Regions from separate parts of the Salinivibrio sp. ML290 genome, predicted to be linked through region 3. Evidence: predicted binding sites of a transcription regulator. Region 3 holds the regulator's gene; each other region holds the start of a gene.
What was found. The regulator MetJ, encoded in region 3, represses methionine synthesis genes. The targets are predictions, from matches to a motif close to TTAGACNTNTANANGTCTAA.
Positions count from the first base shown of each region.

Region 1: metN (methionine ABC transporter ATP-binding protein MetN) is a predicted target of MetJ. The motif match lies at 1,661-1,680, and genes of this name have one in related genera.
Region 2: metK (methionine adenosyltransferase) is a predicted target of MetJ. The motif match lies at 4,764-4,783, and genes of this name have one in related genera.

Region 1 is NZ_MUEY01000001.1:137,764-147,924, reverse strand. Features, by position in the region: gene BZG23_RS00770 (amidohydrolase) at 1-905, shown strand, start outside; gene BZG23_RS00765 (LysE family translocator) at 913-1,551, opposite strand; gene metN (methionine ABC transporter ATP-binding protein MetN) at 1,799-2,833, shown strand; gene BZG23_RS00755 (methionine ABC transporter permease) at 2,823-3,509, shown strand; gene metQ (methionine ABC transporter substrate-binding lipoprotein MetQ) at 3,556-4,371, shown strand; gene BZG23_RS00745 (GlxA family transcriptional regulator) at 4,456-5,439, opposite strand; gene BZG23_RS00740 (MBL fold metallo-hydrolase) at 5,534-6,310, opposite strand; gene BZG23_RS00735 (GlxA family transcriptional regulator) at 6,497-7,468, shown strand; gene BZG23_RS00730 (BCCT family transporter) at 7,610-9,364, opposite strand; gene BZG23_RS00725 (thioesterase family protein) at 9,394-9,855, opposite strand; gene BZG23_RS00720 (L-carnitine dehydrogenase) at 9,855-10,161, opposite strand, start outside.
Region 2 is NZ_MUEY01000005.1:147,382-157,542, forward strand. Features, by position in the region: gene BZG23_RS06710 (phosphoglycerate kinase) at 1-347, opposite strand, end outside; gene epd (erythrose-4-phosphate dehydrogenase) at 420-1,424, opposite strand; gene BZG23_RS06720 (ligand-gated channel protein) at 1,620-3,584, opposite strand; gene BZG23_RS06725 (LysR family transcriptional regulator) at 3,757-4,683, shown strand; gene metK (methionine adenosyltransferase) at 4,855-6,009, shown strand; gene BZG23_RS06735 (SprT family zinc-dependent metalloprotease) at 6,081-6,623, shown strand; gene rsmE (16S rRNA (uracil(1498)-N(3))-methyltransferase) at 6,722-7,453, shown strand; gene gshB (glutathione synthase) at 7,472-8,416, shown strand; gene BZG23_RS06750 (YqgE/AlgH family protein) at 8,504-9,070, shown strand; gene ruvX (Holliday junction resolvase RuvX) at 9,067-9,495, shown strand; gene BZG23_RS06760 (type IV pilus twitching motility protein PilT) at 9,480-10,161, opposite strand, start outside.
Region 3 is NZ_MUEY01000009.1:46,413-56,573, reverse strand. Features, by position in the region: gene BZG23_RS09920 (bifunctional aspartate kinase/homoserine dehydrogenase II) at 1-2,258, opposite strand, end outside; gene metB (cystathionine gamma-synthase) at 2,320-3,486, opposite strand; gene metJ (met regulon transcriptional regulator MetJ) at 3,673-3,990, shown strand; gene BZG23_RS09905 (malic enzyme-like NAD(P)-binding protein) at 4,086-5,339, opposite strand; gene rpmE (50S ribosomal protein L31) at 5,594-5,809, opposite strand; gene priA (primosomal protein N') at 6,026-8,227, shown strand; partial or broken gene cytR (DNA-binding transcriptional regulator CytR) at 8,397-9,407, shown strand; gene BZG23_RS09885 (SPOR domain-containing protein) at 9,480-10,037, shown strand.

The sequences.
Region 1 (10,161 bases), on a different contig from region 3:
GAACACAGGCTTATTGCTCCCAGCATTCGGGCGTGATGCATGCGTGTGGCCATGATGGTCATACCGCGGCGTTGCTGGCCGTCGCTGCCGAGCTTAGCCACACTCCGCCCGCTCGTGGTACTGTGCTGCTTGCCTTTCAGCCTGCAGAAGAAACCGGAGAAGGCGCAGCGCGTATGTGCGAGTCCCCCGCACTTACCAACGCGCATATTGATAACGTCTACGCCTTCCACAATCTCCCCGGCTTTAATCAGCATCAAATCGTGGTACGCCCAGGGACCTTTGCCTGTGCCTCGACCGGAGTCGCCATTGAGCTGTACGGAAAAACCTCTCATGCCGCCTACCCCGAACGCGGGATTAGCCCTGCCAGTGCGATGACAGGCGTGATGCATACCCTGACACAACTGCCCGACGCCTACCCTGAGGCCAACAGCCTTGTCACCTTGGTTCATGCCCAGTTAGGAGAGCCAGCCTACGGCGTCGCCCCCGGCCACGCGACCGTGATGGCTACCTTGCGCAGTGATGACAACGCCTGCTTTCAGGCCATGAAAGCCGACTTGATAGACAAAGTGAACACGCTGGCGGCTCGGGCAGGGTTGACGGTCAGTTTTAGCTGGCATGAGCCCTTTATCGCGGCCGAGAACAGCACACACCATACACAGCATGTCGCCAATGCCGCGCAATCGCTAGGGGTTGAGGTACATTGGCTTAATGAACCGATGCGTTGGTCAGAAGATGTGGCCGAGTTTCTCGCCCGTTGGCCGGGCGCGTTATTTGGCATTGGCAGTGGCGAGCATCATCCGCAACTGCACAACCCCGATTATGATTTTCCCGATGCGATCCTCCCCACCGCCAAAGCGCTCTTTACCGCTTTGGTCGCTGAGCATCACGGGCGTAACACGGATTGAGCACGTCCTACCCCAGCGCCAGCCACACGCCAACGCCTACCATCAAGGTGCCAGCGACACGGTTAAGCAGTTGCACGTTGCCTCTTTGCTGCAGAAACTGACGCAACGTGCGACCGCCACTGGCATACAACATCAAGCAGCTAAACTCAGTCAGCAGAATAATCAACACCAGCACACTTAACTGGCTGGGCAGCGCTAATTTAGGATTAATAAACGGGGGCAACAGTGAGATCATAAACGCCCAGCCTTTCGGATTAGCAATCGCGGTGACAAATCCTTGGGTCGCCAAGGACCACGCTGATGCTTCACTGGGGCTAGCGTCATCATCCTCAGGAATGGCCATTTTCCCGCGAGATCGCCACATTTGTACCCCAAGAAACGCCAGATAAGCACCACCGACGTATTTGAACACCTGAAAGATAGACGGATAGTTAAGCATCATTGCCGCCACCCCAATTACCGAGGCAATCGCTACTAGCCCCACGCCAATTAACTCACCCCACATCATATGCAGGCTACGCTTAACGCCGATGGTCATTCCCAGCGTCATCGAGAGGGTCATACACATCCCAGGTGTCACGGACACCAGAAAAAAGGTCGGGATGAACAAGGAAAGCATGGTGGTATCAATCAAAGCAGTTGGCATAAAGCGTAATCAGAACAAAGCACTACAGGGGCTCCTAGTAAACGCCCTTTATCGTTTGAGATCAAGCCTACTGTTGAGTTTATAACCAAGCGATTGGACTTATTGCCATTTAGACGTCCAGAAGTAAAAATATCCATTGACTTAATTTTGACTAACTCATAGCATCAATAACCAGAGCGACAGCAAGAATGTGGCACAAGCCGCTGAGTGAGTCTGCTGTGATCAAATTATTCGCCAAGGACATGTGATGATTGAGATAACCAACCTCAACAAGGTATTCGAACTCGGGGAACGCCGAATTCATGCCCTTAATGACATCAACTTATTTATTCCCAAGGGGAAAGTATTTGGTGTGATCGGTGCCTCCGGTGCAGGGAAAAGTACCCTGATCCGGATGGTTAACCTGCTCGAGCGCCCAACCAGCGGCTCAGTCAAAGTGGGTGGCACTAACCTCACTGCGCTACCCAGCCGCCAGTTGACCCAAGCGCGCCGTAAAATCGGGATGATTTTCCAACACTTTAATCTGCTCTCGTCACGCACCGTGTTCGACAATATCGCCCTGCCGCTTGAGCTAAGTGGCTCGAGCCGCGATGAGATTGAAACACGCGTGAGCGAACTGCTCGATCTGGTCGGCTTGGCCGATAAGCGTGATGTGTATCCTGCCAGCCTCAGTGGCGGACAAAAACAACGTGTCGCCATTGCCCGTGCATTGGCGCCAAGCCCCAACGTTCTGCTTTGTGATGAAGCCACCAGCGCACTGGATCCAGCCACTACGCAATCCATTCTGTCGCTGCTGCAAACCATCAACCAAAAGCTCAACCTCACCATTTTGCTGATCACCCACGAAATGGATGTGGTCAAACGTATCTGTGACGACGTCGCTATTATTGGCGATGGCGAGCTCGTCGAGTCCGGCCCGGTGGGCGAGATTTTTGCGCATCCCAAATCCGACTTGGCCAAACAATTTATTCGTTCAACCCTCGACTTGTCAGTGCCGCATGATTTTGCCCAGCGCTTACAACAAGAATACTTCGAAGGCAGTTACCCCTTGGTGCGCCTCGAGTTTACCGGCGCAACGGTCGATGACCCATTAATCAGCCAGATCTCGCGTCTGTTTGATATCGACATCAGCATTTTAAGCTCAGATATCGACTACGCCGGCGGCGTGAAATTCGGCCTACTCCTTGCGGAAATCATGGGTCCAAAAGAGGCGGTTGAAAACGCCATCACTTACCTCAACAAGCACCATGTCAACACGGAGGTACTTGGCTATGTTAATTGATCAACTCACCCACTGGGTCAATGAAAACAGCGCCCTTATCAACTTGCTCCTCGAAGCCACTGGCCAAACCCTGTACATGGTGTTTGCCTCCGGGATCATGGGGTTTGTGATTGGCATCCCATTGGGCGTGTTACTGCATGTGACCAAACCCGGTGGTTTGCTGGGCCAGCCGCAAGTTAACCAGGTGCTCGGCGCAATAGTGAACATTGGTCGCTCTATCCCCTTTATTATCTTGCTGGTGGCAATTATTCCGTTTACCCGCATGGTGGTTGGTACCTCGATTGGTACCGCAGCGGCGATTGTGCCGCTTACCGTCGGCGCGATTCCATTTATTGCCCGCTTGGTTGAAGGGGCGTTACTCGAGTTACCGGCTGGGCTAGAGGAAGCGGCCAAAGCGATGGGCGCGAACCCGTTCCAGATTATTTATAAAGTGCTCATACCTGAAGCGCTCCCCGGCATCATCAATGGCGCGACCATTACCCTGGTTACCTTGGTGAGCTACTCGGCCATGGCCGGTGCGGTCGGCGGCGGCGGCCTTGGGGATGTGGGCATCCGCTATGGCTATCAGCGCTTTGACACCACAGTGATGCTGATCACCGTTGTAATGCTGGTAGTCTTAGTGCAAGCGATTCAATCTTTTGGTGATTACTTGGTGCGACGCGCCGATCACCGCTAAATCAAACACAATAATGACGAATATGTTCCAAACAGGGAGACAGACAATGAAAACCACGATCAAAACACTACTTGCCACTCTTGGCCTTGCCTCAACCTTGGTGCTGACTGGCTGCGGCGAGAAAGAACAAGCCGCGACCGATACCAACAGCATCACCGTGGGCGTGATGGCCGGCGAAGAAGCACAAGTGGCTGAACACGCGGTGGAAGAAGCGAAAAAGCTCGGTCTTGAGGTAGAGCTGGTGACCTTTACCGATTACGTGTCACCGAACGCGGCACTGGATGATGGCTCGGTCGACGTGAATGCTTTCCAACACAAACCTTACTTGGACGCACAAATCAAAGACCGTGGTTATGAATTTGCGATTGCCGGCAACACCTTTGTGTATCCGATTGCGGCTTATTCTTACAAGCTAGATAGCGTCGAAGATCTACCAGAAGGCGGTAAAATTGCGGTGCCTAACAACCCATCGAACCTAGGCCGTTCACTGGTATTGCTTGAGCAGCAAGGGATCATCAAGCTCAAAGAAGGCGCAGGCATCAACGCGACTAAACTGGATATCGTTGAGAACCCGAAAAACGTAGAAATCATCGAGCTAGAAACCCCACAACTGCCTCGCTCATTGGAAGATGTGGACTTGGCTATCATCAACAACACCTTTGCAGCAGGCGTGGGCCTAACGCCAAGCAAAGACGGTATCTTTGTTGAAGACAAAGAATCGCCTTATGTGAACCTGATTGTGGCGCGCAAAGACAACGTCGACGCAGAAAACGTCAAAACCTTTGTTAAAGCCTACCAAACTGATGCGGTTTACAACGCCGCGATGGAAATCTTTGACGGCGCCGTGGTAAAAGGCTGGTAAGCCACTACGCGTAACAGACTGAAATAATAAAGCCCGTGCTGAAAAGTGCGGGCTTTTTGATGCAGAGAACAACCCAACTGACACTTAGGTCTGATTATTGGATTGACGATAAAACGCTTTTCTCCACTGATTAGGCGTCACTTCATAGCGCGCTTTAAACTTTTCTCTGAACATAAGCACCGAGCTAAAGCCTGTTTTTTCGACAACCTGCTCGATAGATAAGTCCGTAGATTCAAGCAAATCTTGAGCGACATTTAGTCGCTCGGTGGTCAACCACTCTCCAAATGACATTCCTGTCGCCCGGCTAAATTTTCTGGTAAACGTGCGGCGGGTCATCATCACAGACTCAGCGAGCACATCCAATGAGTGCTTTTGACTGAGGTTACGTCTGATATTCTCCATTAACGCATTGATACGAGAGTCGGATGACGTCACCGGTATGGGTTGGTCGATAAACTGAGCTTGTCCACCATCACGATATGGCGGCACGACCATTCTTCTTGCCACTCGGTTTGCAATGGTACTGCTGTAGAACTTGCGGAAAATATAGAGACAACAGTCAATCCCGGCAGCCGTACCTGCTGAAGTGATCACGCGATTATCCTCAACATACAAGGCATTCGTATCCAGCAAAACACACGGAAACCGTTGGCTAAAGTCTTGTTCTAGTTCCCAATGTGTCGACGCTCGCCTTCCTACCAGCAAGTCCGCATAGGCAAGCACATAGCTGCCAAGACATAAGCCAACAACGAATGCGCCTCGGGCATGAGCACGTTGAAGCGCAGCAAGCAGTGCTTCATTGGGGCGTTCATCAATGGTTCGCCAATAGGGAATGACGATGATGTCGCTGTGCGCTAGCGCATCCAGCTGATGCTCAGTATGAATTTCCATACCAATATCGGAAAGAATGGGACCAGGTTCTCCTGCGACTAACTTGAGGTCAAAAAAAGCCTCATTCAACGTGCTAGGCCCAAACACAATACTCGGGACGGAAATATGAAATGGGCTAAAGTGATTAAAAACGACAATAGCCACCGAGGGAAGTTTGTTACTGTCTGTGGGATACATAGGCCATTTCCATCGTTAAAACACAGAGTAATGAAGACGCACTACTCTGTGTTGCTCACCAGCACAGCATCTTATGATGCTTTATTGACCCACCCTAAAGGGTCACTGTCTCACCATCTTCTGGCACAAACACACACTCATGGATCATGTTAGCTTTTGCATAAGCGCGCATTTCTTGCGTTGTTACCAACGCATGATTCACAGCCCCCATATGTGTGGCGACAATTTTAGCTTCAGGCAGCACTTGATGTGTTTTGAGCACATCTTCCTTACCCATGATAATAGGGCCGAAACCAAGGACATGTGCCCAACCTGTGTTGAGAATAACCACACCTGGCTGTTGTTTTATCATGGTTTGTTCAACACTTGGGATCCAGATCGTATCACCAACCAAATACAGCTTTTCCTCCGTCGCGTGCGAGAAGATAACCCCCGTCACTTCACCTAATATGTCCGCCATTTGTTCATTTTGAAAAGCAGCATCAGAGCCGTGTTGGCATACCGTGCGGATAAATGAAATACCATGATAATCAACCTCTTCAGAAAAGATCTGCACATTGGTAAACCCTTGAGAGCGTAGAATGGCCTCATCCCGCTCATGTTGCACAAAAATCGTTTTATCTTTGGGGATTATGTTCACGGCAGCCTCATCCCAGTGATCTGGGTGCGTATGAGTTAATAACACCGCGTCCACATCAATAATACTTTCAATCGGTAAAGGTAATTCAACGGTGGGGTTCGATAGGTGCGAATTGGCTGTGCCTTCAAAGCCAGGGTACGTCCCCTTCGGGGCTAACATCGGGTCAATGAGGAATTTTTTACCTGCATATTCAATTATTTGTGTTGCATTACGAATTTGTGTGATTTTCATGATTGCGCTCCAGTGTCACTATGCTTTGCGTTAGTGACGAAATAATAAGCACCAAACCACACGCTCAAAAGTGGCTAAAAGGACATATAAAGATAGTATCGGGACAAAGACGCTCCCCCTTAACTTGACCCCCATAGCGGCGGCCAGTCATCATAGTTCATCACTCTTCACGTTTAGCTTGCGGTCATGCGTCTTGAATACACCGGCCCGATGCCAGAATGCATCGGCTTTCTTTTACTGCCCCGCTTCTCGATGATGGCCTTTTTCTCTGCCGTCGAACCGCTGCGTATTGCCAACCAAATCAGTGGCGAAGCGCTATTTGATTGGCAAATGATCAGTGAAGATGGCAAACCGGTGAAGGCGTCTAACGGCATGTCACTGCTGGCGGATAAAGCCATCGATGCGGTGCATGACCTGCCCTCGCTGGCCGTGTGTAGCGGTTTTGACCCAGAAGCCTATCTAAGCCGCCCCTTAATGCGCTGGCTGCACCGTCTTGATGCGGCGGGGGGCGCGCTCGGCGGGCTCGATACCGGCTGCTTTTTGCTGGCCGCTGCCGATTTGCTTAAAGGGGAACGTGTCACCTTGCATTGGGAAAGCCTACCCTCGTTTCAAGAGCGCTTCCCGGAGGTGAAAACCTCAGATGAGCTATTTGAACTGGGATCGCGGCGCTTCTCATGCGCGGGGGGCGCAGCGGCGATGGACATGGCGCTCGATGTGATTGCACGTCGCCACGGTACCCAGTTAGCGATCGACGTCTCTGAGCAGCTGGTGCACGAGCGCATTCGTACCCGACGCGATCAACAGCGAATGACACTCGCCCGCCGTTTAGGTACCCATCGCCGACGTCTGGTCGAAGCGGTGGATGTGATGGAACGCCATATAGAATCCCCCCTGCCTTTATCGGAGGTGGCTCAGCGCAGTGGTATCTCGCTTCGCCATCTGCAACGGCTTTTTGACAGCGAGTTGAACCAGTCACCACGAAGCTGGTATTTGGGGTTACGGCTAGAGCGTGCCCATTATTTGCTAAAAGAAACCGATCTTGATGTGTTATCGGTGGGGTTGGCGTGTGGCTTTAGCTCAAGCTCGAGTTTTTCTCGCGCGTTTCGCACCCACTACGGCGTGTCACCGCGCCAGATGCGCAAAGCCCAAAGCCAGTAAAAGAAGAAAAACAAGATAGACAAAAAGCCGCTCACCCCGCCACCTTAATCGGCAACGGAATGAGCAGCTTGTCTCGCGTTTAGCGCGTCTCGGAGCGACGCCTTAAACCGCTATTTTTTCGCGTCCAGCTATTTTTGGCGGCTAGCTTTTTTTAGCCGCCACTAGCGAGCGGCGCGATTCACCAAACAGTGAGATCAGCACCCCGGCGGTCATCACCAGGATCACCACGCTCAGTGGCAAGGCGGCGGCGATCAACGCCGTCTGTAGCGCCTTAAGGCCACCGGCCATCAGCAGCGTTGCTGCCACCAAGCCAATCACCACGCCCCAAATAATACGGAAACGCCGCGGTGGTTCTTCGTCACCCAGTGATAAGATGGTTGTCAGCACCAAGGTGCCCGAGTCCGACGAGGTCACAAACCAGCTCATCAGCAAGAACACCATCAGAGCCGAGAGTATCCAGCCGAACGTGCCGGTGCCGACAATGCCATCAGCTGCCGCAAATAAGGCCGCTGGCAGCTCCCAAGCATTAACCAAGTCGATAATGCCAGCACTGCCCACACCACCACTGGCATACAGCTCTTGATAGATAGCATTGCCGCCAAAAATCACCAACCAGACAAAGATCAGCAAGGTAGGCACAAACAACACGCCCAGCACGAACTCACGCAGGGTACGCCCTTTGGAAATACGCGCAATAAACAACCCAACAAAGGGTGCCCAAGCAAGCCACCAGCCCCAATAGAAAATAGTCCAAGCCTGCTGCCAATCTACCGTACCCGGCTCGTCGGCAAACCACAGCCCCATCAGGATAAAGTTAATCGCATAGTCGAGTAAGGTTTCACCAAACGCGCCGAACAACCACAGTGTGGGGCCGCCAATTAAAAAGACGCCAACGACAAACACCGACACCCAAATATTCATCTGCGAGATAATACGGATCCCGCGGCGCACACCAGAGACCGCCGAGACAATCGAGATAAACGAAATCACCGCAATCAACACCAGTTGAGTCGATAAGCCAGAGGCGATACCCATCAAGCGCTCCAGCCCCACGGCCATTTGACTCACGCCAAGCCCGAGTGAAGTCGCCACGCCAAACACGCAACCCAGCACCCCGAGGATGTCAAACAGATGGCCCCAGGCGCCGAAAATACGATCGCCGATAAAAGGATAAAGCGCCGAGCGCAGAGCCAAAGGGAGTTGCTTACGGTAGGCAAAATACGCCAGCGACATACCGACAATCACATAGATGGCCCAGCCATGCAGCCCCCAGTGGAACACGGTGACCCGCAGCGCATCGATGGCGCGCTCATAACCAATGGTCGCCGCGCCCGCCATGTCGGCGTGGGGGTTGTTGGGATAACCAAATCCACCGGTGTTGTCGAGATAAAAGATGGGCTCGGCCACCCCAAAAAACAGGATGCCAATACCAATGCCGGCAGAGAACAGCATCGAGAACCAGGAGAAATTACTAAACTCTGGACGACTGTCGTCAGGGCCAAGGCGCACGTTGCCGTACTTGCTGAAAACGATAAAACCGCACACGGTCAATAACAGCATCACGGTGACCAGGTAATAGCCACTAAAGGTACTTTCAATCCAGGTGCGCGTGGTGCCAAACAAGACACTAGCCGTCTCTGACTCAAAGCCGGTGAACAATACAAATGCCAGTACCAATACGGCTGAACAAATGGTCATGCCACGATGCATGCCTTGGAAGAAGCCACCTTGCGCAAGCTCGGTGACCATATAATCGGTCGAGGTAGCAGCCTGCTGGCTGTCACCGCGCTGGGGTGAGTTTGGGGGTGTTGAAGTAGCGATAATGATTCCTCCTTGAGCCGGAAGTCGGGCCGGCGATCCCGTTATCCGCCCAGGCTCTGCTGGGCGGGACCTCATGATGGCTCACCATCTCGGTGACGACGCGCTCACTGCCTACTGGGTAGACCGATGCGACGCCCCGCAAGCTGGGGCCACTCATTGTCGGATGCGGCAGGCAGCCGCTCAATCAAGCTGGCGACAGCATCCGGAAACGGCGCGGGGCGACCGGTTTGCGTATCGATGCCCATCAGCATCTGCTCGCTGGTGGCCAGCACCTCACCTTGGCTATCACACATTTGCATAAACACGTGCAGGCGCTTTTGATCACGCTCTAACACGGTCACGTCAACCACCAAGGTCTGACCTTGATGCGCCTCACGTCGATAACACAAATGGGTTTCTAGGGTATAAATGGTATAGCCATGCTGGGTGCGCCCGGCATCATCCAAGCCAATGGTGGCCATTAACGCATCGACACCCAGCGAGAACACGCGTGCGTACTCGGCATCGTTCATGTGCCCGTTATAATCGACCCATTCGGGGGCGACGTCTATCGTTAACAGTGCCATTAGATGCGCCCTTCCAAACCTTCAGCCTCTGGCCAGTACTTCTGCGCCAAGTCTAAAAGCTCGACCAAAAACGCATCACGGCGACGGTCTAGCTCAGAAACAGGGCGACCCGCGGCTTGGTGTTCACAGCCTTCGACCACTTTATCAATCAGCTCATCGGTCAGCTCAGGCGCTTCCAGCTTGGTCCACGGCAGTTTTAGCGCCGGGCCGAACTGCTCTAGCATATGGCGCATGCCCTGCTCGCCACCGGCCAGATGGAAGGTTAAGAAGGTGCCCATCAGTGACCAGCGCAGGCCGCAGCCATAA
Region 2 (10,161 bases), on a different contig from region 3:
TTATTAAAGCGCACGTTCTCAAGCACCACCAGCTCACCGGCATTAAGCTCAAGACCGTCTAGATAGTCTTTAGCGAGGCTGACCTTACAATCCAGCGCATCATCAAGGTAGTTCACTACCGGCTGCAGTGAATACTGATCTTCAGGCTGACCTTCTTCAGGACGACCTAGGTGAGAGGTCACCATGACTTTTGCACCGGCTTCTAAGCAGTGCTTAATCGTAGGCAGTGATGCCAAAATACGTGCGTCAGAGGTCACTTTACCGTCTTTTACAGGCACGTTCAGATCAGCACGGATAAACACACGCTTTCCGGCAAGATCTAAGTCGGTCATCTTAATTACAGACATATGGTCCTCGCTATAAGGTTGCAAATTGAAACTGATTTAATCAGGGCAACACCCCACCCACGCTTGCGTCTATTACGCCATGGCAAGTGTGGTATCTAACATTCGGTTGGCAAAACCCCACTCGTTATCGCACCAAACCAGCGTTTTAATCAGCTGGTGATCACTGACCCGTGTTTGCGAACCATCGACAATGGCGCTGTGTGAGTCGTGGTTAAAGTCAATCGATACCAAGGGTGCTTCGGTATAATCCAGTATACCGTCTAATGTACATCGAGATGCAGTCTGCAGAGCTTGATTTACGTCATTAACTTTCACTTTAGTACGTACAGTGACACTTAAATCCATCGCTGTCACGTTTATCGTCGGCACGCGGACAGAGATCGCTTCAAATTTGTCAGAAAATTTCGGAAAAATCCTACCAATTCCAACATGCAGTTTGGTATCTACAGGAATAATAGACTGGCTGGCAGTACGTGTGCGACGAAGATCGGGGTGATAAGCATCGATGACTTGTTGATCATTCATCGAAGAGTGAATGGTCGTAATCGTCCCCGACTCAATACCAAAATGCTCATCCAAGGCTTTAATCACCGGGACGATACAATTGGTAGTGCAAGAACCATTTGAAACAATACGATCCTCTGCGGTCAACGCGTCATGATTAACCCCGTAAATAACGGTTCTGTCAACGTCTTGGCTGGCGGGGTGAGAGAAAAGGACTTTTTTAGCGCCCGCTGCAATATGGGCTTCCCCATCCTGACGCGTACCAAACTTGCCCGTGCAATCGAGCACAATATCTACATCCAGATCGCGCCAAGGTAGAAGCTGCAGCTCCGGCAAATGAAGCAAGCGAATGCTGTCGGTGGCGACAAAAAGGTGCTCTTGGTTATAGGATACTGGCCAGCCGAATCGACCATGGCTCGAGTCATACTGGAGCAGATGCGCCATCGCCTCGGGCTCTGCGAGCTCATTAATTGCGACCACTTGAATGCGATCGTGCTTGCCACTTTCATACAAGGCTCGCAATACACTGCGCCCTATACGACCAAATCCATTAATTGCGACTCTTAATGCCATGTCCATCGGTGCTCGTTTAACGATGATGCACAGTGTATCTCAAGCACGTAAAAGACGCACGTGTTGTGTGACTCTTCTCACGCTACCTAGGAATAAAATGCAGCAAAAAACGCCCGTCCGGTAGAGTCCGAGACGGGCGTGGCAGTGTTAGGATTGCGCCATTCTATAACGTAAAAGCACACCTTTTATCATGCGTTAGAAGCTGATATTCAGTCCTAACCAGTAGCGGCGTTCATCACTGATATAACCGTAGTCTTCATACTCACGCGTTTTATCCAATAGGTTATAGACCGCGCCTTGAAGCTCGATGGCATCGCTGAGCTGGTAGTTCATCCCGGCATCCACCAAGGTGTAACTTGGCTCTATATTGCTGCGAGAGGACGGGCCTGTCACAGGATCCATTTCTTCGCCACGGTAGGTCACGCTCACCCAAGGACGCAACCTATCAGCAGCTTGCCAATTAACTTCGCCATACGCGAGCTGCTGGGGTATTTGCGTTAAAGGCTGCCCCTTATACTCACCAGTTTTTTGCTCTGAATCGGTATAGGTATAGCTGGCACTCACGTCGACCGTCTCCGTGAGGGGCACAAATATGCTCGCTTCAACCCCTTGAGTGACCGCTTCGTCCACATTAATCCGATAGGTTGGATCTGAGCCAAACTGGTTGGGGCCATCCGTACACACCGAGGTTGGACAGGTCACTCGGGTGATCTTATCTTCAAAGTCATTATGGAATGCAGTTAACGAACCACTGACTCCCATATCGCCTTGGTAGTTGATACTGACTTCTGAGTTAACAGAGGTTTCGGGCTCCAGGTCGGGGTTGCCGTAGATATTTCCCCCACGACTCACTTGCGCCCAGTTCGGGGCAATTTCTCGCAGTTGCGGTGAACGGAACCCGGTCGCCACGCCGCCTTTAACCACCCAGTTGCTATTAAGTTGATACACGCCGTACACACGCGGGCTGGCATGGTAGTCGTAGTTTTCATCATGATCGACACGCAAGCCGAGGGTCAGGCTAAATGGCTCAATCACACGCCACTCATCTTCGACAAACAAAGCCGCTTGTGTATTGTCAATCTCAGTTTGGCTCGACGCTTTATTAGAGGTAAAGTCCTCCAACTTCGCTTTGTTGACTGACCCACCAACCGTCAAAGTATGTGTTTCAAAATCACGAATCAGACGGGTTTTAAACTCGGTGTTCTGAATCGTCATTTCACGACTTTTATTGCGGCTTTGCTCATACTGTAAGTGTGAATCTGACCAGCCCCATATCCAATGCCCTTCATGCCCAAGGGCGATTGATTGCCGTCGATAGTCATTGTTGCTGTTTTCACATTTGTTGTTTCGACACTGACTATCATCCGTGGGAACGGTTTTGCCGATGTGACCATTTCGCTCTTGCGAACTCGCGCCTAAGTCCAAGGTCCACTGTTGATAATCGCTAGCATCATAGGTCAACGAGGTAGAAAGACTACGTAAAGATTTGTCCTCGTAACCAGAGAGAATATCGTCTTCTTGCCGTTGAACGTGTTGGCCCGATACCGTCATCCCAAGCTTATCGCTCAAGGCGCCAGAAAGGTAAAAATTGGCGCTTTGTTCGTCGCCTGATTCGCGCTTTTCTTGGAGTAAGGTGCTTAATTGCACATTGCCATGCCATTCATGTTGTTCACGACGGGTAATAATATTAATCACCCCACCGATGGCGTCAGAGCCATACAAGGTCGACATCGGCCCCCGAATCACCTCGATACGTTCAATCGCTTGAAGGGGAGGTAACCAACCTTGTTCAATGCCCGGGCCATCGCTATTCGGACGAGTCTCCCGGCTCGTCATACGCTTTCCGTCCACCAGCATTAGGGTATACTTGGAGCCCATTCCACGAATACTGATATCCTGAGTGTCACCGCCCCCTGTGACCACGACACCTGGAATACGTTTTAAGGCGTCTGTGACGTCGCGATAATAACGATCTTCAAGTTGGTCACGGCTAATCACACTGATACTCGCTGGCGCCTTTGCCGTGGCTTGTTCGAACCCTGAGGCAGTGATCACCATGGTTTCGGTATTTTGATCGCCTGCTTCTGCTGCATGAATGGCACTCACAGGTATACCGGCTAATACCACCCCGAGAACAACGGGACGAAGACAACTGGACATAATCAACTCCATTTTGTGATAATAATTATCATTTGTTTATTGAGAATTATTCACAAAGATGCACAGACGCCTAGCCCCATAAAGGGAACATCTCGTTCCATTTATAGAACGAGATGATTTCTCTCCTTCTGGACAGCCGACGTGACGTCTTAGTGGCGTTAAAAGGACAGTTATGCAGGATTTTTCTTCGATCCGTTCGTTTGCCGCTTTGTGTCATCATCAAAGCCTCACCGCTGCCGCCAAGGCATTGGGCCAACCCAAGTCAACGGTGAGTCGCCGCTTAGCTCAACTTGAAGCCGACCTAGGACAACCTTTAACGCAAAGGCAAGGCAATAGACTGGTCTTAACAAAAGCGGGGACGATATTTGCGCGATACTGCCATCAAATTCTTGATTTAGCAGAAAGAAGTGAAGAGGCAATACAGGATTTAAATAACCACCTTCAAGGGCCGATAGAAGTGATTTGCCATCCCGGCATGATGCGCGGCTGGGCGGGCCCATTGATCAGTACTTTTCTCGCTGAGCACCCCAAAGTATCCATCACATTGACAAGCGAAGTCAGCGCACAACGTATTCAGTCGGCCGATCTTATCATCTGGGCAGGAGACATCATGCTGCCGGTCAATTGTCGCTCATATCAACTCGGCCATTGGCAATATGGTATTTACGCTGCACCAAACTATGTCAGCCAATATGGTCCATTTACGCATCCTAGCATGCTGGATAAACACCCTTGGCTAGACGTATTTGCCCTTCGCCGACAAGGGTTGACACTCTATGACCACGACAAGACCTATCACTTAAGCGCCATGCCTAGCCGCTTTAATTGCGACATGATAGCGATTCAGTTAGATGCCATCGCAGATGGACAGGGCGTTGGATTGCTACCGATTTGGAGCGCCACTGGCTATCAACACCATCATCCTGATAGAATCACGCGGTGCTTGCCCCAGTGGGCCTCAGCGCCTGTTCCGTTGCGTCTTTACTGCAGCGCTGGCCGCCTTCCTCTGCGTGTCGAATCACTGGTGCACTGGCTGCAAGAGGCGGTTCCCTCATCATGGAGGTCAGTGAAGCCACAGCCAGTATCCCACGAGGTGTAAGCGCACCTCAGCCAATTTTGCTATACCTTAAGACACCCATATGCATCAACCGACTTGCGTTTATCACAATTGCGAATAAAATAGACGTCTAGAAGTTAAAACATCTGAGATGATCGATGATGCGCGTGAGTACGTATCGTCAGTTTCCCTGATAATCAATGAGAGTGTCACATGGCTAAGCACCTGTTTACCTCAGAGTCCGTCTCTGAAGGCCATCCTGATAAAATCGCAGATCAGATTTCTGATGCTGTTTTGGATGCCATCCTTGAGCAAGACCCCAAAGCACGCGTTGCCTGCGAAACCTATGTTAAAACTGGCATGGTAATGGTAGGCGGGGAAGTGACGACCTCGGCATGGGTCGACATTGAAGAGCTTACTCGTCAAACCGTCCAAGATATCGGCTATGTCCACTCTGATATGGGCTTTGATGCCAACTCTTGCGCCGTATTGAATACCATTGGTAAACAATCTCCAGACATCAATCAAGGGGTTGACCGCGCCGACCCGAAAGATCAGGGCGCTGGCGACCAAGGGATCATGTTTGGCTTTGCCACCAATGAGACCAATGTGCTGATGCCGGCCCCTATCACCTATTCACACCGATTGGTGGAGCGCCAAGCGCAAGTGCGCAAAGATGGCACCTTAGACTGGTTACGCCCAGATGCGAAAAGCCAAGTCACTTTCGCCTACGACAACGGCAAAATTGCCGGTATTGATGCCGTCGTGCTCTCAACACAGCATTGCGACAGCATTTCAACCGACGATCTACGCGAGGCGGTGATGGAAGAAATCATCAAGCCTGTGTTGCCCGCAGAATGGCTGACCAAGGATACCAAGTATTTCATCAACCCAACGGGCCGGTTTGTGATTGGCGGTCCGATGGGCGATTGTGGTTTGACAGGCCGTAAGATCATTGTTGACACCTATGGCGGTGCAGCCCGTCACGGTGGCGGGGCGTTCTCGGGGAAAGATCCCTCAAAAGTTGATCGCTCAGCCGCTTACGCCGCGCGCTATGTAGCCAAAAACATTGTTGCCGCAGGCCTTGCCGACCGTTGTGAAATTCAACTGTCTTACGCGATTGGCGTGGCCGAGCCGACTTCCATCATGGTTGAGACCTTCGGTACTGAAAAAGTCGCGCCAGAGGTGATCATCAAAGCGGTGCGTGAGCACTTCGACTTACGTCCGTATGGCCTGCAAGAGATGCTGGATTTATTACAACCTATCTATAAGCAGACCGCAGCGTATGGCCACTTTGGACGCGATATCTTCCCGTGGGAGAAAACCGACAAAGCGGAGCTGTTGCGCGACTTTGCCAAGCTCGGGTAATCTCCACGTACTCATTGCTTGTAAGGGAAGCTTCGGCTTCCCTTTTTGATCGCTACTAGGATCGCCACACTATGTCTTCTGCTTCTGACGCATTCGCCTTTGACAAGAACGCTTGGTCACCTGATGCATTACAGCAAGAGGCTAACACGCGTGTTTACCAGTGTATTGATGCGGCTAATCGTCAATTAGGCACCCAGCTACACTATCCTGCGATTGGCTTCACACTACGGGGTCAATCCGCTGGCACCGCGCACCCCACGCAATGGCGTGTTAGGTTTAACCCGATCCTTTTACAGCAAGCACCAGAGACCTTTTTCGACGAAGTGATCCCTCATGAGGTCTGTCATTTGGTTACCTTTGCGCTATACGGTCGGGTAAAACCACATGGTCCTGAGTGGCGTTCGCTAATGAACCAGGTATTTAATGCCCCTGCCAATACCACCCACCAGCTTGATATCAGTGCCGTGCAAGGCAAAACCTTCGCGTACCAGTGTGAGTGTGGCCCTGTTGCCTTATCCATTCGCCGCCACAATAAAATACAGCGCGGACAAGCCACCTATCGCTGCAACCGCTGTAAACAGCCACTAGTGAGAAACCTTGACGCCTTAGAATAATTTGTTTTTTCACCACTCGACCCCATATTAGTGACAAAGCCTATCGCCCCCGTAGCCATGTTACACTGAGGGCGAGATGACCATGGAAAACGAGCACAATGCGAATTCCTCGAATTTATCACCCAACGCCCTTGCCATCGCAAGGCGATGTGACACTGAGTGGCGAAGCTGCCAACCATCTCGGTCGCGTCCTACGTATGCAACCTGAACAACCGATTTTGCTCTTTGATGGCAGTGGTGCGCAGTTTCCCGCTATGCTGACGGAAGTCAGTAAAAAGCAGGTTGTCGCGACCATTACCGCTTGCGAATCACACAGTGTCGAGTCACCGCTTGACTTTGAACTCGGCCAAGTGATTTCACGTGGTGAGAAAATGGAGTTTACCATTCAAAAATCGGTCGAATTAGGCGTGAATACCATCACTCCCCTTTTGTCGGCTCGATGCGGAGTGAAACTCAATGCTGAGCGACTCGAGAAAAAACGCCAACAATGGCAAAAAATCGCGATTGGCGCCTGTGAGCAAAGCGGCCGTAATGTGGTGCCCACCATTAACCCGGTGATCAATCTAGACACATGGTGCCAGCAGGCGTTTGATGGCTTAAAACTGAACCTTCATCCGCGTGCCCCCTACTCTATCAATACGCTACCCGACGCCCCCGACAAGCTACGCTTGCTCATTGGCCCAGAGGGCGGATTGTCTGATGACGAGATTGCAATGACACGCGAACACGGCTTTGAAGAGATCCTACTCGGCCCACGCGTGTTGCGAACAGAAACCGCGGCGCTCACCGCCATCACGGCCCTTCAAGTCCGTTTTGGCGATTTGGGTTAACCGGCAAACAGGAGAAACATGATGAAAATAGGTGTTGTGATGGACCCCATCGAGGCCATCAGTGTGAAAAAAGACTCCACGTTTGCCATGATGCTGGCAGCACAAAAACGCGGCTGGGAAGTGCATTATATCTTGATGGAAGATATGTCAATGCAGCAGGGTGAACCATACGCTCGCACCCACAGTGTGACTGTGATGGATAACCCTGACCATTGGTACCAAATCGACCAAACCCAAACCCTCGCATTGCGAGAATTTGATGCCATATTGATGCGCAAAGATCCGCCGTTTGATACGGAATACATCTACGCAACCTACATGTTAGAGCGGGCTGAGGAAGCGGGTGTATTGATTGTTAACAAGCCGCAAAGTTTGCGTGACTGCAATGAAAAGCTTTATACCGCGTGGTTCCCAGAGCATACGCCGACCACTTTGGTGACCCGTCGTGCCGACGAAATTAAAGCATTCCAAGCCGAACACGGCGATGTGATTTTAAAACCACTCGATGGCATGGGCGGCGCGTCTATCTTTCGAGTCAAACAAGGCGATCCGAACCTGTCGGTGATTATTGAAACCCTGACCGAGCATGGCCAACGTTTTTGCATGGCACAAACTTTCGTCCCTGACATCAGCAACGGTGACAAGCGCATCTTAATTGTTGATGGCGAACCGGTTCCCTACTGTTTAGCCCGTATCCCGGCCGACGGTGAAACGCGCGGTAACTTGGCTGCTGGCGGCCGTGGCGAAGCGCGTCCTTTATCAGAGACTGATTGGACAATCGCACGCGCGATCGCTCCGACATTGAAAGAGAAAGGGCTGATATTCGTAGGGCTCGACGTGATTGGCGACAAGCTAACAGAAATCAACGTCACCAGTCCGACCTGTATTCGCGAGATTGACGCCGCGTATGACATTTCAATTGGTGACATCTTGATGGAGGCGATCGCCAGACGCTGCGCCTAATTTGAGGAGGCGCAGCGCCTCCTTCATTATCTAAAACATCAATCTTCGCGCATACTCAAGGTACGCGCACCAACAGGAGACGGCGATATGGATCTGAAAAATCATTTTTTAATCGCGATGCCCAGTATGGCTGATAGCCGTTTTCAGCATGGTGTCATTTATGTCTGTGAGCATAGCCATGATGGGGCAATGGGACTGATGATTAACCACCCCATTAATTTGTCTGTCGGCAAAATGCTGGATCAAATTGACGTCGAGCGCCAGCTCCCCCTTTCAAGCACCACAGAGAGCTTGTCTCAACCTGTGTTGTTTGGTGGTCCTGTCTCCGAAGACAGAGGCTTTGTGCTGCATCCTGCAACCTGTGAGTATGGCACCAGTATTCCCCTGTCTGATCAGCTATCGGTCACGACCTCAAAAGATATTCTCTCGATTCTCGGCACCGAGCAACAGCCAGAGCAATTTCTGGTCGCGCTGGGCTATGCAGGCTGGGAGCCGGGACAGCTCGAGCAGGAACTGGCCGACAATAGCTGGCTAACACTGGAAGCCGATCCCAAGGTCATTTTTGATACCCCCGTTCACCAACGTTGGCAAAAAGCGCTCGATCAGCTCGGCATTGACGCCGCAAACCTCTCTTCACAAGTAGGACATGCATGAACGCACAAACCATTATTGGATTTGATTACGGCGTCAAAAGCATTGGCGTCGCCATCGGCCAGTCGCTAACTGGCACCGCTCGCCCTTTGTGTGCCTTAAAAGCCCGAGACGGGATCCCAAATTGGGATGACATTGAAGCCATACTCAAAGACTGGCAACCCGATTATCTGGTGGTAGGCTTACCGCTTGATTTACACGGTCAACCTTTAGAGACCATCACGCCAAGGGCAAAGAAGTTTGCCAACCGCCTGCATGGACGTTTCGGCTACCCGGTTGAGCTGCACGATGAACGCCTATCTACCCGTGAAGCGCGTGCGGATCTGTTTTCCCGCGGCGGGTATAAGGCGCTAGGAAAAGGCGCCGTCGACGCCCAATCTGCGGTGGTGATTATCGAAAGCTGGTTTGAGCGTCAATACACAGATTGAGTGGACGTTAACGCCGCCTGCGGCGCAATCACGCCTTGGTTCTCTAGCTGTGCCATCGCTTGCACCATGGTCTGCATGCCATGCGCGGTGCCGGTTTGCATCATGGAGGTGATTTGCGCCACTCTATCCTCTCGGATCAAGTTACAAATCGCTGACGTCACCGTCATGATTTCATAAGCGGCAACACGCTGGCCTTGGACACTTTTGACAAGCTGCTGAGAGATCACCGCCCGCAGTGAAGCAGACAGCATTGAACGTACCAAGGGTTTATCACTGCCCGGAAAAACGTCAATGATACGATCCACACTTTTAGCAGCGCTGACGGTATGCAAGGTCGCAAACACCAAATGCCCGGTTTCTGCCGCGGTTAATGCCAAGCTGATGGTTTCTAAATCACGTAGCTCACCCACCAATATCACATCTGGGTCTTCACGCAGCGCGGATCGCAATGCCTGCTGAAAAGACTGCGTATCACGCTTGACCTCTCGCTGGTTCACCAAGCTTTGCTCGGACGGGTGGATAAACTCAATCGGATCTTCGATTGTCAGAATATGCTTTTGCTGGTGGTGATTTATCTGCGCGATCATGGCCGCCAATGTGGTCGATTTCCCCGAGCCTGTCGGCCCAGTCACCAACACCAATCCTTGGTGTAACAAAGCCAGCTCA
Region 3 (10,161 bases):
CTCACATGGGCGTGGCCGTTAACCTCCAAGCGCGCCACATAACGTAGCACTGACCGATTTTTATGCGCTTTGTCTAATCGCTCTTGTAGCGGTTCATCCATTTGGTGTGCATTATCAAGAAAGGCATCCAAAGATAGATCAGCCAGTGACTTAGGCACCAAGGACTCAACCTTTACCTGCTCAGGCTCGAGGGACATGCCCGCTTCACGTGCCAAAATCACCAATTTACGCACCACGTCAGCCCCAGAAAGATCATCCCGTGGGTCAGGCTCGGTTAGGCCTTGCTGCCAAGCCTGCTCAAGCAGGGCGCTAAAGGGGACCTCACCACTGAATTGCAAAAACAGCCATGACAAGGTGCCAGAAAAGATCCCAGACAGTGCAACAATCGTGTCACCACTTTCACGCAGATCTTGCACCGCGTAGTTAATCGGTAACCCGGCGCCCACGGTCGCATTGTAGAGCCAATGGCGCCCGGTTTTGCTAAACGCCTGCTGAATCGCGTGGTACTGCTCGGCGGGTGCGGCGCCCGCCTCTTTGTTGGCGGAGATTAAGTGAAAGCCATGCTCGGCAAGTCGCGGATACAAGTACGCTAATGACTCACTGGCGGTGACATCCAACACAATCACATCGTCATACGGGTGATTCAGTAGACGGGTGAGCCACTCATCATCAAAATAAGGCTCGCAACGCTCGTCAAACCCATCCAACACATGCGTGGCATCAATACCGGCAAAATCAAGCCATTGGTTGCGGCTGTCCACCACTGAAATCAGTGAGACTTCCTTACCATGACGCTTTTCCAAGTGTGCTTTTTGCTCGGCAAAAAGGCTTAGCCAACGAGTACCAATATTGCCTTTGCCCACCAACACCAAGCCGATACGGCGCTGAGCTTGAAACAAGGCATCATGCAAACTGGCAACCAGTGCCTGAGTGTGGACGTGGCGTAGGATAGCAACCAGGCTTAGCCCAGAGGCCGACTCACTGATAAATTCCACCGGCTGTGATTTGAGTTGCTGATAGAAGCCATGGCAGTGTACGGGGTTGTTCACCACGCCTGCCCCAACCGCCGCCACCATGGTAAAGCCTTCACGCAGTTTGAGTTCAGCTGGGAGGCCGGCGTCTTGAATTTGCGCCATTACCAATGCCACGACTTCCGTGGTAAACGCTAACAAAATACGGTACTGGTCGTCTTGGTAATCCGTTGCTAATGGCTGTACTTTTAGCTGTGACAAAATCCGGCTGAGCTCTTGTTTTATCGCTTGAAAATCTTGTCCTCGCGCGACATCAAACTGGAGCAAACTCACCTCATCCAACGCCGTAATGATTTTTGCCCCGCGCCCCGTGGCTAACACGCGTTCAATACGTGTTGATCCGCTATCCGGCGCTTGGGTGCAGCGCAACGTGAGATCGGTGGCACTCTGCGCGACCGGTTGTAAGGTGCGGCTATGTAGCACAGGGGCAGCAAGACGTGCCAGCTCAGCCGCCTCATCCAATCGAATCAAAGGCAGCAAACAGGCATTATCAACATGGCGTGGGTCCGCGCTATAGACCCCGGCGACATCACTCCAAATGGTCACACGGCTCACGCCTGCAAGCGCCCCCAAGACAGTGGCCGAGTAATCGGAGCCATTGCGCCCTAACAGCACTGTTTCTCCCGCTTGATTTTGTGCCATAAAGCCGGTGATCACCACATGCGTATCGCCATGCTGCGAAAGCTGATTTTGCAATAAAGGCCAAGACGCCCCGCGATCTACTTCCGGCTGAGCGGCGCGCTCGGCGCGCAAACATTGGCGTGAGTCTAACATCACCGCGGCACGTCGATGCTGCTTCAATAACTGGGCCAACAGACGCGCCGACCAGACCTCTCCAAAACCTTGCACGTACGCTTTGTCGCTCTCGTTCACGCCCTGATCGCCCAACGACGCAATGGTTGCGATATCGGCATAAAGCGCATCCACCAGCTGCTGCTTGGGTTCACCATCAATCAAGTTCTCAATCAAGTCTTGCTGAAAGGCGCGCACCGCTTGCAAGGTCTCATGCGCCACTCGCCCATCCTTGTCTAACTGTGCTAACCACATGATCAGCTGGTTAGTGGTTTTTCCTGCCGCGGACACCACGATTAAGTCTTGCTGGCTCGCATGCGCGGTCAATACATCGACCACGCGACGATAGCAATCAGGGCTCGCAAGGCTACTGCCACCAAACTTGTGCAATTGGCGTGGTGACTCGGGGGACGTTTCCGTCGGTTGCGCATGCATGGCAAGGTCTCTCTTAATGTCTATCGATCTCGGTAAAGCGGCGCGCACTGAAGCGCAGCCTCTATGGGGTGTCACCCTCTAAACGGGCAAAGGCGTTCGCCAAATCGACAACCAAATCTTGCGCATCTTCTAATCCAATGGAAAAACGCAACAAGGTCGGTGCGATGCCCGCCTCCGCTTGCGCGGCGTCACTCATGGCTCTGTGTGTCATCGAACCAGGGTGCGTCACTAAGCTTTCTACCCCCCCGAGAGACTCGGCGAGGGCAAATAACGTGAGGCCATCAATAAATCGCGCCACACCGGCTTGGTCTGTATCCAATTCTAAGCTCAGCATGCTACCAAACCCCGCTTGCTGGCGCGCAGCAATTTGGTGGCCAGGGTGAGAGGCCAACCCGGGGTAGTAGATTTTCCGCACTGCCGACACCGTTTGCAGGTAGCTGAGTACCGCTTCAGTGTTGTGTTGGTGTTGTTTAACGCGTGCACCCAATGTGCGCAACCCTCGCAGTGTCATATAACTGTCAAATGCATTGCCCGTCGCCCCTAAGCAATTTCCCCACCAAGCCAATGTCTCGGCAAGTTCACTGGTCGCGGCGATCACCGCGCCACCGACAATATCAGAATGGCCATTAATAAATTTGGTGGTCGAATGCACCACCATATCCGCGCCCAGCGCAAAAGGCGTTTGCAAAGCTGGCGATAAAAACGTGTTGTCGACCACCACCCAAGCCCCCACTTGATGGGCTTTTTGGCATATTTCTGCGATATCGACCACGCGTAAGAGTGGATTGGATGGGGTTTCCACCAGCACGAGCTTGGGCTGTTTAGCCAATGCTTGGTCCAACGCATCATGGTCCGATTGATCGACAAAACTTACCTGCCAGATCCCTTGTTTGGCACGCGATTCGAGCAAGCGATAGGTGCCGCCATAACAATCATGTGGGGCGACAATATGCTCGCCAGCCTCCAACAGAGATAGCACCAAGTTTATCGCCGACATCCCGCAGTTGGTCACCACCGCACCTGCGCCCCCTTCTAAGTCAGTCAGCGCTTGTTCGAGCTGCGCACGCGTTGGGTTGCCGCCTCGCGCGTAGTCGTAAGTAGGCACATCACCCAGTGCCGGGAAACGGTAATTGGTCGATAAGTACAGGGGAGGCACCACCGCATGGTGCTGGGTGTCAGTCCCAATTCCGGTCCGAACGGCGATAGTGTCGGTTTTTTTCTCAGTCATGATCTATCCTTGCTAGTCTGGTTTGCGCATGGTGGGCGTGATCCAGGTTTCATACTGCCACCTTACCCTGCGCTTTTTGGGACGTCAACACTTCTAGACGTCTATACCCCTTTGCATGTGGCGGTTAATATAGCTAAAATCTCCGCAGCATCATTCTGGGTATTCCATAATCAAGATAGGTGAGACATGGCGCAGTGGAACGGCGACTACATTAATCCGTATGCCGAACATGGTAAAAAGAAAGAGCAGGTAAAGAAGATCACCGTCTCTATCCCATTAAAAGTACTAAAAATTCTTACCGACGAGCGTACTCGTCGTCAGGTGCAAAACCTCCGTCATGCGACCAACAGTGAGTTGTTGTGTGAGGCATTTCTTCATGCCTACACCGGCCAACCACTACCAACCGATGACGATATCCGTAAGGATAAACCCGACAGCATTCCCGCTGAAGCACGTCGGATCATGGAAGAGCTTGGTATCGAGTTCGACGATAGCGAATACTAAAAAAACCCGCCGATTGGCGGGTTTTCTGTAATGATAGGTGCTCAGCACAGCCTTTTCGGGCTCTATTCCACCGCGCTTTTCCTCACGCTCAAGCATTACGCCTTGTCGAGCATATAGTTTTCTGGCATCTCGATACGAGCCACGCCGGTTTCCACGGCGGCCAGCGCTACCGCGCGGGCAACCTTAGGTAATAAACGCGCGTCCATTGGCTTGGGAATAATGTAATCTGGGCCAAAGCTTAGCGAAGACAAACCGGCGGCGTCTAATACCGTTTGTGGGACAGGCTCTTTGGCTAGGCTGCGAATGGCCTCTACCGCTGCCAACTTCATCGCATCGTTAATTTCACTGGCACGTACATCCAATGCGCCACGGAAAATAAACGGGAAGCAGAGCACGTTATTGACCTGATTCGGGTAATCCGAACGCCCGGTTCCCATGATCAGATCATCGCGCACTTGATGCGCCACATCCGGATGAATTTCAGGATCTGGGTTCGAGCAGGCAAATACCACGGGTTTATCTGCCATCAGCTTCAAGGCGTCGGGTGAAAGCAAGTCTGGACCGGAGACGCCAACGAACATATCCGCGCCCTCAATCACATCTTCGAGGGTACGCTTATCCGTGTTATTGGCAAACAGCTGCTTGTATTTGTTGATATCGTCACGACGCGTATGGATCACGCCTTTACGATCCAACATATAGATTTTTTCCCGCTGAGCGCCACATTTTATTAATAGCTCCATACAGGCAACAGCCGCTGCGCCTGCGCCCATGCACACCACCGTCGCCTCGCGGATATCTTTGCCTTGCAGCTCAAGCGCGTTAAGCATGCCGGCAGCGGTGACGATAGCAGTGCCGTGTTGATCATCATGAAATACAGGCACTTCGCAACGTGCAATTAATTGTTTTTCAATCTCAAAACAATCTGGGGCTTTGATATCTTCGAGATTGATACCGCCAAAGGTATCCGCGATGTTCGCCACGGTATCCACGAATTCATCGATAGTACGGTGTTTGACTTCAATGTCGATCGAGTCCAAGCCAGCAAAACGCTTGAACAATAAAGCTTTACCTTCCATGACAGGCTTAGAAGCCATGGGGCCTAAATTTCCTAGCCCCAAAATCGCGGTGCCGTTTGAGACCACCGCCACCATGTTGCCTTTACCCGTATAGCGGTAAACCGCATCCGCATCTTGCGCTATCTCACGCACAGGCTCAGCAACGCCAGGACTATACGCCAACGCGAGATCCGCGGCCGAGTCAGCAGGTTTGCTCAATTCAACAGAAATTTTTCCGGGAGTAGGGTATGCATGATAATCCAGCGCTTGCTGGCGTTTATCGTCCGACATCTAGTGTTCCTAATTATTATCGTGAAGGGGAAACTAATATCGGCAGGGAAGCGTCACCGATATTAGTCAGACACTCTACAAACCACACAGGGAAGGTTTGTATAATAAAAAAGATGGTAACGCAGGGAGCAAACGTCCACCAGTACTAACAGCGCATTCGCGATGATGCTCGGACCTGTTGTCCGATGACAGGGACGATACGATCAAAAAAGGGACGCTGATGCGTCCCTTCTCTGTATTCAGTCAATAGCGGCTTATTTTTTGCTGCTAAGGGCACCGAAACGCTTCTTAAAGCGGTCAACACGGCCACCGGTATCAAGGATACGCTGCTTACCAGTGTAGAATGGGTGACACTTGTCACACACGTCTAGGTAAATGTCTTTGCCTAGGGTTGTGCTGAACGCGAATTCGTTACCGCAAGAGCATTTTGCTGTGACGGCTTTGTACTCTGGATGGATACCAGCTTTCATAGGGATAACCTCATCTTAAAGGCCGTGTCGCTCTCCCGATCCTAAGCCGGGCACCACACGTCGTTAACAAACATTTTCTAAGGCGCGCAATTCTAATCAAGCGCCCTCTTTTTCGCAACTTTTTTGTGCAATCCGCGTGTCTCTTACGGTGCAACAAGGCTTTGCCAACGTGTGGCTAACCGTTACACTGACATTCCTTCTGGCCAATAAGATGTTGTGATGGAACAGTTTGCTCAGGTGGCTTTGCCTGTCCCTTTGCCGAAAACCTTTGATTACCGTATTGCTGACGATCAGCATCCGATCATCGGAGGGCGCGTCAAGGTGCCGTTTGGACGCCAGCATAAAGTTGGCATCGTTACCGGCTTGTCGCCAACGGCCAGTGTGGAAGCCAGCCAACTCAAAGCGATTGATACCGTACTCGACACGCAGCCGGTTTGGACCCCCGCGGTATACAATCTCCTGCAATGGGCGAGTCGTTTTTACCATCATCCGCTAGGAGATGCGATGGGGGCGGTGATGCCAACCTCGCTGCGTAAAGGACGCCCTGCGACATTGCAGCAACAAAAATGGTGGCAAATCACCGAGTCAGGACAAAACCAACCTCTATCAGGTCTGAGCCGCGCCCCCAAACAAGCCCGAGTGTTGCAGCTTCTCACGCACGGTCCAACCACTCAAGCCGACTTAATCGAACAAGACATCGGCACGCCGGTGCTAAAAACGGTGGCAGAAAAAGGCTGGATCGCGCCCTACTCGCCCCCTTCTCAGGCCAATGCTTGGGTAAAAAACTTTGCGGTGACCGAAGAAAAACCGACGTTAAACCACGAGCAAGCGATGGCGGTTGCCACCCTCAATGCTGGCGATGGTTTTGCCTGCGCGCTATTAGAGGGGATCACTGGCTCAGGCAAAACCGAGGTGTATCTCAATGTGCTTGAGCCGGTGCTCGCACGTGGCCAGCAAGCGCTCATCTTGGTGCCAGAAATTGGCCTGACACCACAAACCATTCGCCGTTTTGAGCGCCGCTTTGCTGTTCCTGTGACCGTGATGCATTCAGGGCTCAGCGATACCGACCGTCTCAACGCCTGGCTGGCCGCACGGGAGAATCAAGCCGCGATAGTGATTGGCACACGCTCAGCGCTTTTTACCCCCATGGCAAAGCTTGGCATCATCATTATCGATGAGGAGCACGACCCTTCCTATAAGCAGCAAGATAGCTTTCGCTATCACGCCCGCGATCTGGCTGTCATGCGGGGGCATGAAGAACAAGTGCCGGTGATCTTGGGCTCGGCAACGCCATCACTGGAGAGCTTACACAACGCAAAAACCGGAAAATACCAGTACCTTAAGCTCACGCAACGTCCTGGTAACGCGGTCACCGCCCGGCAAGGGATACTCGATATCAAAGGCCATCACCTCGAAGCTGGCTTGTCGGCGCCGCTGATTGCTGAAATGCGTCAGCACCTGCAACAAGGTAACCAGGTGATGCTGTTTTTAAATCGCCGCGGTTATGCGCCCGCGATGATGTGTCACGAATGCGGCTGGCTAGCGAACTGCCAACGCTGTGATGCCTACTATACCCTTCATCAACAACACCAAGAGTTGCGTTGTCATCACTGTGGCCACCAAAAACGTGTGCCTCCCCAATGTGGCGACTGTGGTTCTACCCAGCTTATTAGTGTCGGTGTCGGTACCGAGCAACTCGAATCCCAGCTTGGTGAGTTGTTTCCCGAATACAATACCGTTCGCATTGATCGCGATAATACCCGGCGAAAAGGGAGCCTTGAAGGTTACTTGGCCGACATTGAAAAGGGTGAGTATCAAATTCTATTGGGCACACAAATGCTCGCCAAAGGCCATCACTTTCCTAACGTCACCCTGGTCGCCTTAGTCGATGTTGACGGGGCTCTATTCAGTAATGACTTTCGTGCCCCTGAGCGTTTGGCCCAATTGATGGTGCAAGTCGCCGGGCGAGCGGGCCGCGCCAGTAAGCCGGGTACCGTGTTATTACAAACCCACCATCCAGGGCACACCCTGATCCAATCTTTAGTGCATAAAGGTTATCAAGCCTTTGCCGAATCTGCGTTAAATGAACGGCGTCAGGCGTGGCTGCCGCCTTACACGTTTCTTAGTCTCTTTCGCGCCGACGGGCATGAAGAAAACAGTGTCCAGCAGTTTTTACAACAGGTGCGTCAAACGCTGGCTACCTCACCGATTCAACAGGATGAATGCCATATTATGGGGCCTATGCCCGCCGCCATGGCGAAACGCGCGGGTCGCTATCGGTGGCAACTCCTCATTCAAGCGCCCAGCCGAAAAATCATGCAGCAATGGCTCCAAGTGGCGCTCCCGGCCATCCAACAGCTCCCTCTGTCGCGTAAAGTGAGGTGGTCATTAGATGTCGAGCCGCAAGACCTTTCTTAACATTCCCTTGCAGTAAAGCGACAGCAATCACACTTTCATTGCAATAAGTGTTAGCTTGTCCGTGTTTAAATCGGACAAGGCTAGGTAGAATAAGGCCGCAATTGGCTAAGAGAACAGGTCAGACGAGCTAATAACTGTCTGATCTCACAATACAGATAACAAGAGGACTGTCATTATGGCGACAATGAAGGACGTTGCCCACATTGCCGGTGTATCCACAGCAACCGTCTCTCGCGCGCTGATGAACCCTGAGAAGGTCTCGGCCACAACCCGTAAAAAGGTTGAGCAAGCGGTCGTAGAAGCTGGCTATTCCCCTAACTCACTTGCACGTAACCTACGCCGCAACGAGTCCAAAACCATCGTCGCGATTGTCCCAGACATCTGCGATCCTTACTTTAGTGAGATCATCCGCGGGATCGAAGAAGCGGCGATGGAGCACGGTTACCTGGTTTTGCTCGGAGATAGTGCCCAACAACACCACCGCGAAAACTCATTCGTCAACTTGGTTTTTACCAAACAGGCAGATGGCATGCTCCTACTGGGCTCCGATGTTCCCTTTGATGTCAGTAAGCCCGAGCAGAAAAATCTCCCTCCGCTTGTGATGGCGTGTGAGTATGCCCCGGATCTTGAATTGCCGACGGTGCATATCGACAACCTGACTGCCGCTTTTGAGGCGGTCAATTACCTCACCCAAGTCGGCCACACCCGTATTGCCAATATTACTGGGGTGCCGGAAACCGCACTGACGCAATTCCGCTCACAAGGCTATCAGCAGGCCCTGCAACGCGCGGGGATTACAGTCAACCCAGCCTACAGCGTGGTGGGAGATTTCAGTTTTGCCTCTGGGGCGCGAGCCATGACCAATCTATTGTCCCTCCCTGAGCCTCCCACCGCGGTATTCTGTCATTGTGATGTGATGGCCGTCGGTGCCATGCAACAAGCAAAGCGCCTAGGCATGCGCGTGCCGCAAGATATTTCGATTGTAGGGTTTGATGACATCCAATTCGCCGAATATTGCGATCCTCCCCTGACCACTGTCTCCCAACCTCGCTACGACATTGGTCGTCAGGCGATGTTAATGCTGCTCAACACCTTGCAAGGGCGTGAAGTGAATGCAGGATCACGACTTTTAGATGCCAAATTAGTGATCCGTGAGAGCGTTGCCCCACCGTCTCGGTAGTAAGACTGGTCAGCACGAGCCGAAGCCAGTAACATGAGCGCTTTACTGGCTTTTTGAAATTGAATATTTGCTGTGGCAACTCGTGACTACGTAAAACGTGGTAAAGCACCACGTAAAAAAAATACCCGCCGCCAACCACCCAAAGCGCGTGCTCGTTTCCCATTAAAATGGGCGTTGCTTGCCGTCTGCTTGGTTGGCGCGTTTGGTTATGGCCTGTACCTATTAAGTAATACCGACGCGCCCGTGCCTAAACCGGCAACAGACACACAGCCTCAGCCTTCCACGCAGAGCAAGAAGGCACATCTGCCTAAAAAGCCTGAAGAAAAATGGAGTTACATCGAAGAGCTGGAGAGTAAAGAGGTGGAAGTGAAGGCCAAAGCATTGCCGCAATCCACGCGTCCTTACCTGATGCAATGCGGTGCGTACCGCAGTCAAGAGCAGGCAAATGAACGTAAAGCGATCATCGCTTTTCAAGGGCTAGAAAGCCAAATCAAGATAAGCCAAGGAGAAAAAGGCACCTGGTACCGGGTGGTATTGGGTCCTTACCCACGCAAGCGTCAAGCAGAGCGTGACCGTAATATGCTCCGCCGCGCCGGGGTTGAGCCTTGTGCTATTTGGTACTGGGAATAACAGCGCCGCATTTTATCGGCTGGGTCAAGTCTATTCCTTGCCCAGCCTTGATTGAAATCCTTCCTTCTCCCCTTGAAAAGTGAGCGGCAAAGCCCAACCTCTTACATTAATCACCCACCTGGTG